2 regions of the Idiomarina solivarensis genome follow, and region 1 is predicted to be linked to the other one. Evidence: predicted binding sites of a transcription regulator. Region 1 holds the regulator's gene; the other holds the start of a gene.

Region 1 (4,650 bases):
ATAATCATTATGTTGGTATGGTTTTCGCCGTCGGCTTAGCCGCACACTATTGGTTTTAAGATGGCTTGTTGTCCGCTTGCTCTTTTAATTGCTGCACAAATTGTTCAACTGACTGTCTAATAGTTTGCAGCACCGGTCCGTCAATGAGCTCATCGACTTGATCACTAAGCTCACCGACAGGCTCTGCTGCAATCTGCTGGCCATCGTCGTTAATCTCGACTAGACCCTGCTGTTTCAAACTGGCTATCAATGTCGACATCACCTTCTTGTCGTAAAACTCCGGCGCATCAATACCGTGAATGGAGCTTAAACGTTCAGCCAATGTGATTGACTGTTTTTCCAGGTCCGCGCGCATAATAGGCTGCGCCTGTTGTAGTAACTCCAGTACGATACAATAGCGTTGCAGCGTTTCACTGGCACTGTTAGCTAACAAACGTAAACGATACCATTCAGCACTCTCTCGTTGGGCAATAGTGCAAACACCGTCTTCCAGGGTAATCAGTTGCTGACGTGCCAACTCTTCTGCAAGTGCTTCAGTCCAGAGCGATAAGTCCTCAATATCGTGACTTAAATACAGCTCTGCTTTTAGGGAAGGGTAAATGGCTTGTGTTCGCGCAGCAATGTCGGCCACGCTGATTGTCTTCTTCGCCATAATAGTGGAAGCAACAATTCCCGGCACCACCATCATGTGCAGAATATTATTACGATAATACGTCATCGCTATCGCTGACATACGCTCCAACGACACGACCTCGCCCATAGTGTCACTGCTGACGATGAACTTGTCAGTACGTAACGCCTGCTGCCATAACTCTTCAGGAGTCTCATCCGGCACACTGACCATATTACTGTATGGCACCTCACGCAACACGCCAAGGTAGACATCAAGCTGCGCCAATAACTCTTCCTTCATTAAGGCGTGATGTTCCGAGCTCAGTAAAGCCAGCGCGGTCAAGTTCACACTGTTTGCAGCAGCAGAGTCGTTAATTCCCTGCATCACTTGTTCTGCTAACCCACTGACAACAGGGTTAAGCCAGTTCGGCCGTTCAGGCTCTTGCGCGCCCCGGGTGACCGATTCGTGCCAGTTAGGCGCCGCATTATCTAAGTAATGCTTTAAATTAATAGGCTGCCCAAAGGTAACAAAACCCTGGCCAAAATTTCGGAGCTTAGCGACTGTCTTCAGAATCTGAAAGACTGACTCTTTTTCCTTGTCCTTACCTTTAAGTTCCTTCAGGTAAGTCGACACTTCCATAATATGCTCATAACCAAGATACACGGGGACCAGCGATACCGGACGCTGCTGATCCCGCAACATGCCCTGCACAGTCATTGCCAACATACCCGTTTTAGGGGGTAACAGGCGCCCGGTTCTGGAGCGCCCACCCTCACTGAAGTATTCGACCGGATAACCCTTTTGAAACAGCCAACATAAATACTCGCGGAAAACCGCCGAATACAATTTATTACCCCGGAAGCTACGGCGAATAAAGAACGCACCACCTCGGCGAAAAATTCCGCCCACCGGGAAGAAGTTAAGATTAACCCCGGCAGCAATGTGCGGCGGAACCAGACCTTCTTTATAAATAACATAGCTCAGCAGCAAGTAATCCATATGACTACGGTGACAAGGCACATAGATAACTTCATGGCCTTGCTGTGCCAGCCGCCGGATGCTGTCACCCCCCTTCACATGAATACCATTGTAAATTCGGTTCCACATCCAGGTCATAAAACGGTCCAGCACCCGAATCAATGTGGAATTATAGTTTGCAGCTATTTCATCAATGTAAGATAAAGCGCGCTTGCGAGCCGCTTCTTCGTTTATCTTCTTCCCTTTGGCTTCGTCCGCTATCGCCTTTTTTAAAGCGGGGGTATTGATCAGTGCCGACATTAGCTCTTTTCTATGACTGAGCTTTGGCCCTGCAACAGCGTGACGCATTCGCACAAAGTGAACGCGCGCAACCCGCGCAAGCTTGTGTGCTATCCGCATATCAGTGCCGTGATCGTGAGCCATTGTGCCCAGACTCACCGCACGAGAAAAACGTACCAACACCTGTCGCCCGGACAATAATATCAGCCAGAATTTACGCCAATGGCCCGGGTTATCAAGGTCACCCGTCATGGTATTGCCGGCGTGAGCTTCTTGCCCTGCCTGACGGCCCCAAAAAACCCCTGCCGGTATCAGTTGAACATCCAGTTCCGGGTCGTCGTTATGCAATTTGAGTAACTGGTGGAACTCTGAAACCGCTTGCTCTGAGGCATCATTAGCAAGCTCTTCAAGGTACATGATTCGGTTATAAGTTTTACCGTTAGCAACAAGAGGCTCAATAGGATCCGGGAGCCCGCGCTTTAACGCCGCCCGTTGTAAAATAGACAGGTCCGCTTTTGAGGTTGAGCGCATAACATACACAACCGGCTTAGCGACCGTTGCTGAATGCTCTTCTTCAGTACCATCCCAAATTTCCTGAAAGCGCGTCAACCAGCGCAATGGGTGCTTAAGTATTGGGAAAAAGCGGCTTATTCCTTTCATATAGAGACCTCTGTTTTAAACAGACTAGTAGGATACCAACTTCGTTTAAAAATGTCGTTCAAGAAATTACTTGCGAAATGAGTTTACCTGTATATACTCACAGTATCACTGTACAAATAAACAGGTACATTATGCGCCCGTTAACACCAAGACAATCCGAAATTCTAGAGCTTATTAAAGACAATTTGCATGCCACCGGTATGCCTCCAACGCGAGCCGAAATTGCTCACAAGCTCGGGTTTCGTTCAGCGAACTCAGCAGAAGAGCACCTGAAAGCATTAGCACGCAAAGGCGTTATTGAAATACTTCCGGGTATGTCCCGCGGTATTCGCCTAGTGGGTGATGACTACGATATCGCGGATGGCTTGCCGTTGATAGGTCAGGTTGCAGCGGGCGAACCTTTGCTGGCAGAGCAGCATATTGAAGGGCATTACAAAATTGACGAATCGCTTTTTCATCCGGCCGCCAGCTTCTTACTGAAGGTAAACGGCATGAGTATGAAGAACATCGGTATTTTAGATGGCGATCTTCTCGCTGTGCATAAAACGGAACAAGCGCGTAATGGGCAAATTGTCGTTGCCCGAGTGGAAGACGATGTGACAGTTAAACGTTTTGAGCAACGTGGCAAAACCATTCTTCTGCATCCGGAAAACGAAGACTTCTCAACCATTACCGTTGATTTGGCGGATCAGGTTTTTGTCATTGAAGGACTTGCGGTAGGCATTATCAGAAATGGAGCGACCTTATGAAAACTCAATATCAACATAAATTAAGTCATCCGGGTCTATGGACTGCAGAAGGCAGCGCTTCGTCATTCCGGCTTGAGACACAGAAAGCAACGGAAACTCCGAGCACGGACAGTCTATCACCGGCGGTACAACAAGCACTTCAGCTTAAGCCAAGCCAATGGGTTACCGTTATTGGTGGCGATAAAGACCTCATTCAACAACTCATTGCGTGCGGTGTCGCAGAATCACAAATCCGTTGGTTACGCAGCCATTCACCAGAGCGCTGCGAATGGGCCTTAGAGCAAGCTTTGTTGGCTGGTACCAGCAGCATGGTTATCGGATATCTCGATTCGGTTTCAAACCGAACCTGGCAACGCGCCAAAATGGCCAGTAAATTAAGTGAAACACAGTATTTTCTATTTGATAAAAACACACTGACATCCCACCTGCATTAACCCCACCTTTGTCAGTGTGTTTTATTCCCCAAGGCTGCTTTTGCAGCCTTTTTTTAACAGATTCGTCTATTTTTTGTGCGTTTGCTCGATTTGATCTGGATCTTTGGTTGTAAATTCGTTAATAAATGCAGTACCCGACTATAAAAATAATATAATAACGATAATTACAACAAAGAGTCAGTAGAGAAAGCGATTTCTGGGGAGAAGCTGTACCTTTTTCTGCTTACCTCTTTGTTCTTCTAATTCAGGCTAGCAAAATCCTTTGCTGTCTCATTGAAGAATAAGAGGAGAAGCCACGTGAAAATGAAGCCTTTGTGGGCACTATTGGCGCTAACGAGTCTGCCGGCTGCTGCTCAGTCGCGTCTCAATATGACCCAAGGTGTCACTGATGTGAGTAACCAGGTTTACGATCTTCACATGACGATATTTTATATCTGTTGTGTGATAGGTGTCGTTGTATTCGGTCTCATGTTTATTTCTATGATTCGACACAGGAAGTCAAAAAACCCAAGTCCTGCAAATTTCCACGAGAACGTTAAGGTTGAAATCGCCTGGACCATTATACCTCTACTTATATTGGTGGGCATGGCTATTCCGGCAACAACCACATTAATTGCCATGGAAGACACCTCAGACGCTGAGGTTACCATTCAAGTAACTGGCTCGCAGTGGAAGTGGCATTACAAGTACTTCGAAAACGACGTTGAATATTTCAGTCGCCTGGCCACTCAGCAAGAACAAATCGACAACAAATTTGAAAAGAGCGAGAACTACTTATTGGAAGTAGACCGTCCCCTCGTCATTCCAACCAATAAGAAAGTACGCTTCCTGGTTACGTCAGATGATGTTATTCATAGCTGGTGGGTACCGGCCTTTGCCATTAAGAAAGATGCTAACCCAGGCTTTATTAATGAAACCTGGACGAAGGTTAATGAAC
Region 2 (4,650 bases), on a different contig from region 1:
TGGGTGTTAATGCAACTCCAACCTTTATCGTCAATGGAAAGTACAAAATGCTGCCACAGGGCTTCCGTGACAGCAATAATTTTGCTGAAGACTTCTCTGACTTAGCTGGTTACCTGTTAGAAAAGTAACTCAGGACTCTGGTTTGTACTGACAATATGCGCCTTCTTCAGTCTGGGAGAAGGCCTGATTGTTATTTAAATATTGGTAATTTTTCAGTCCAAAGTCCGGCATCACACTATATAAATATTCTACAATAGAGCTTTGTACTGCCTCGTATTTTGTCCAGTCTGTTTGTTTGCAAAACGCGTAAATCTCCAATGGTAATCCTGCTGGGGTGGGTTGCATCAGACGCGCCATGAGAGTGAGGTCGTCGCGTACCTGCTTATGGTTTCTCAGATAGTTTTCCGTAAAGACCCGAAACACCGTTAAGTTGCTGACAGGCTTTTCCAGCTCATTGGCTTTTAACCAGTCGTCGACAGATTGATTGAAGTGTTTTTTAGCAAGTTCTTCTAGTTGTTCTTCGGAAAGAAGTTTGGAACTGTCCAGGTCAATCATTAATGATCGACGCATGCGACGGCCACCGGTATTAATCATTCCCTGCCAGTTTTTAAACGACTCATGAATTAATACGTAGGTGGGTAAATACACAATGGTTTTATCCCAGTTCTCAACTTGCACCGTAATTAGCCCAACCTCCTGGACGGTGCCGTCAACATTGTGATCAGGCAGCTCAATCCAGTCACCAATAGCGACCATACGGTTGGTTGCCAGTTGCACTCCGGCCACAAAGCCCATTAGCGTGTCCCTGAAGACCACCATTAAAATAGCTGTCATGGCACCAAAGCCGCTGAGCAGATACATGGGAGACTTGTTCATAATAATAGCGATGGTAATAATGATTGCCATCAATACCAGAATCAATTTTATGACCTGTATAACACCGGTAATAGGCACTTCACGTGCTTTGTAACTGTAGTCATAAGCAATAGAGACGACGTTTGCTAACGCGGTAAGGATGCTGGTGATCACCCAGGTGAGGTAAATTCCGACGACTGTGCGCAGCGGTGACTGCCAGCTCTCAAAGTTATCTATGAACAGAATAGGTATGAAGCTGTGTATGACGACAATTGGAGCCAGGTTGGCACAGCGCTTAAAAAATCCGCTATTAACCAGCGCTTTATACCATCGCTCGGGTGCTTTGCTTAGCAGCCGGTCGATGGCGTGGTTGATAATCCAACGCGCTAAGGCATAGACAAAGTAACAGCCAAATAAAACCAGTAGTGAGCTGATGGCAAGGCTCAATTCCTGTAGGTTGCTCTCAATTCCGAACTTTTGCAGCCATTCTTTTATAAACTCAAAGTCCATTATAAAACTCCCTTAGCGGGTGCTGTGAATTTCCTTACGCATTGCATCAATGGTTTGGTCTTTTTCTTGCCAGCGTTTATTTAACCACTCTTGAAAGTGGTTCCTAAACGCCTCATCACTAGCGTAATCACCGATTAAATCGTCAGTAATAGGTAATGTCTTTATATCAACATAGACGTTTTTGAGCTGTCCGCTGAGTAGATGCCAGACGACAGGGCGCTTATCACTACCTGGATAGACAATGGTAATGTCTAAAATTGCTTCAAACTGACTTCCCATTATTTGTAGCGAAAACGCGGTACCACCTGCTTTTGGCGGTAGTAGGTTACGAAAAGGGCTGTGTTTTTTCTTGTGTTTTTCTGGAGTAAAGCGCGTACCTTCGCAAAAGTTCACAACGGTTGTCGGAATGTGACGAAACTTTGCGCAGGAGCGGGTCGTAGTGGCAATGTCCCTGCCTTTTAAGTGTGGCTTTTTCTCTAATAAAGCCTTTGAGTAACGTTTCATGAAAGGCATATCCAGTACCCAGCAGCCCCAGCCAATAACCGGTACCCACATAAGTTGTGATTTTAAAAAAAAGCGAGGCATTGGCATGTGTCGGCGGGTCAAGTGCATCAGTACGGCGACATCGACCCAGCTACGGTGATTTGCCATGACCATATACCAACCCTTTTCATGGATATCGAGGTCGCCCTTGATATGCCACTGCATGCGTTGAGTCAGCTGGAACATCATCGACATACAGTAAGCCCAAACTCTGAACAATCCATTGCCCAGTTGCGAGCAAATACGTTGAGGGGCTTTAAAAGGTAATAAGACTTTAAATACACCGACAGCAATAATCAGTCCGCCGATAATGGCGGTAGTGATAATTCCCCATAAAAGGTTAATAACGACTCTAAAGGGAATAAGTATTGATGTCAGCATGTTGCCTTACCCTAATTATAAATAATGTAATAAATGATAACTGAAGCTAAGAATGATGTCTGTTGCTAACCCGTAAAAATTAATGTTACTGTATAAATATACAGTGTTGGAGGTGTTATGCAAACAAAGCTTCAGACTCTTATTAAACAGGGGCTTATCTGGCATGGCCAGGTCGAAGGCAGCCAGGATACAACGTTAAGCACAGGCTTTCCGGCGCTAGACAAGGCACTTGGAGGGGGCTGGCAGTCTCCGGGATTACATGAATGGCAGTTGCAAACCCCATTCTCTGAGCAGGCGCTATTGTTGCCGCTAATTCAGCAGGCGGTGCAGCAAAACCACTCAGTTTTCTGGATAAACCCGCCGGCTTGGTTATCTGCTGCAGGCCTACATTACTATGGGCTTAGTGAATCTATGCAGGTGGTCATTCAAACGAGTGTGGATAAAGCCGCCTGGGCTTTTGAGCAGGTATTGCAAACAAAAAACGCAGTGGCTTTGGGCTGGTTTGGACAAAAAAACGCTTCAGCTCACTGTGTTCGTCGTTGGTATAAGGCCACTCAAACTGGGCAAATGGGGGTTGTGTTGAGTGAGCCCGCTTTAACTGAAGAAGCCCGGGCTTACTCGAACCGATTACGGTTAAAGCTCTCAGATACAGGCGTCAGAGTCGATCTGCTAAAACGCAAAGCGGGCTGGCCACTGGAAAATATTGGCCTAAATTAAATGTGGCTATACTGTCATTTTCCACAATTATTGCTGGATAACCGAAGCCGGTTACAGCCTGATATCAACACCCTGCCTTTGGCTTTTTATCAGTTGCAGAGCAATCACTCTGTTATCGTACAATGCAACGTTTTAGCGCAGGAAGCTGGCGTGAAGCCATTGCTGCAAACAGTGATGGCTATTTCGCTTTGTGAGCAGCTTCAGTTAGTGGAGTACTGTCCTGAGCGGGAACAACAGGTGTTGCACCAGCTGGCTACCCGTCTATATCAATGGGCTGCTAAGTTGGTTCTCTATCCACCCCAAGGCATTGCCATTGAACTGAGCAGCTTGAGTCAGTTGTACGGCGGGTTAAATGCAGTATCTGATGTTTTACACCGAGAGGTTCGTGCGTTACCGGTTACCGCTCAACTGGCTTGTGCGGATAACCCGTTAGCGGCAAAGCTTTTAGCGGAATACGATAGCCCCGTTTCGCTAAGCACCGACGAGTCAGCTCAGTTGCTGGCCCAACTGCCTATTAACGCGGCCGGTTTAAGCGCAAAAGTAGAAAAAGACTGCCAGGCGACCGGCTTTCGTCAATTGGGTGAACTGATGCAGCTATCCGCAGCCGAAGTCGGCGGTCAGTTTGGTTTAGAGACACAGTTACACCTGGAGCGCTTGCAGGGGCGAAGTCAGAAAAGTTATGACTTTTTTATACCACCGGAAACGTTTCAGCAAAGCTTGGATCTGGTAACGGAAATACCTCACTGGCAAGGTTTGTTGTTCCCGCTAAAGCGACTATTTGGTGAGATGGAAGACTTTTTCTACCAGCGGCAAAAAGTAGTTCAGCAGATAAGCATTGAACTGCACCATCGAGATGCTCCGCCCTCTATTATTCCGGTCGCGCTAGCCGACAAAGGCTGGCGCGGCCACAGCTTTCTGTCTTTATTACAGTTGAAAATGGAGTCTTATCCTTTGCCGGCACCGGTTTTGGAAATTAGATTGGTGGCTGGCGAACTACTGTGTGCTGAGCAGCGCAATGAGCACTTTTTTGGTGGGCAACAGCATCGTCATGAAACCTTGCAGCTTATCGGCCGGCTGCAGGCAAAATTAGGTGACCGGGCCGTGTTTTCTCCTGCAATGAATGACGACCCCAGACCTGGCACGAATGAATTCCCGCGGCCGCCGGGTGAAAAGCCTCCTTCACTGTCCGCATCACCAAAGCGCCCTCTTTGGTTATTAACGTCTCCAGAGCCAACCTCAATAGATTTATGGCAACTAAGGGAGGGACCTGAACGAAAGACCTGCGGTTGGTGGGATGCCAGAAACATAACTCGGGATTACTGGACTGCAAAAGATGTACGTCAGCGTGTTGGGTGGCTCTACTTTGAAGACGGGCAATGGTATCTGCAAGGCTGGTTTAGTTGATATGCAGGAGATTTTTGCTGAACTACACAGTTTAAGCCACTACAGCTTTTTGCGCTCTGCGGCTTCGCCGGAGGACTTGGTCATTCGCGCCGATGAACTCGGTTATTCTGCCATAGCGATAACGGACGAATGCTCGGTAGCAGGTATTGTTAAAGCCTATCAGGCGTCGAAAGCACGAGATATTAAACTCATTGTTGGTAGTGAGTTTCGGGTAACCAATATAGGTGTTTTTGTTTTGCT

The links. The regulator LexA, encoded in region 1, represses DNA repair genes until DNA is damaged. The targets are predictions, from matches to a motif close to TACTGTATNNNNATACAGTA.
Region 2: the regulator LexA is predicted to act here: its motif matches at 2,376-2,395, upstream of RBK99_RS13185 (ImuA family protein).

The regions. Positions count from the first base shown of each region.
Region 1 covers NZ_JAVFHZ010000009.1:24,824-29,473, reverse strand. The annotation lists gene ubiA (4-hydroxybenzoate octaprenyltransferase) at 1-59, shown strand, start outside; gene plsB (glycerol-3-phosphate 1-O-acyltransferase PlsB) at 56-2,530, opposite strand; gene lexA (transcriptional repressor LexA) at 2,662-3,279, shown strand; gene RBK99_RS12700 (SOS-response cell division inhibitor) at 3,276-3,713, shown strand; gene coxB (cytochrome c oxidase subunit II) at 4,017-4,650, shown strand, end outside.
Region 2 covers NZ_JAVFHZ010000011.1:3,571-8,220, reverse strand. The annotation lists gene RBK99_RS13200 (thiol:disulfide interchange protein DsbA/DsbL) at 1-128, shown strand, start outside; gene RBK99_RS13195 (mechanosensitive ion channel family protein) at 130-1,365, opposite strand; gene yihG (1-acylglycerol-3-phosphate O-acyltransferase, YihG family) at 1,378-2,289, opposite strand; gene RBK99_RS13185 (ImuA family protein) at 2,407-3,006, shown strand; gene RBK99_RS13180 (Y-family DNA polymerase) at 3,007-4,410, shown strand; gene RBK99_RS13175 (error-prone DNA polymerase) at 4,412-4,650, shown strand, end outside.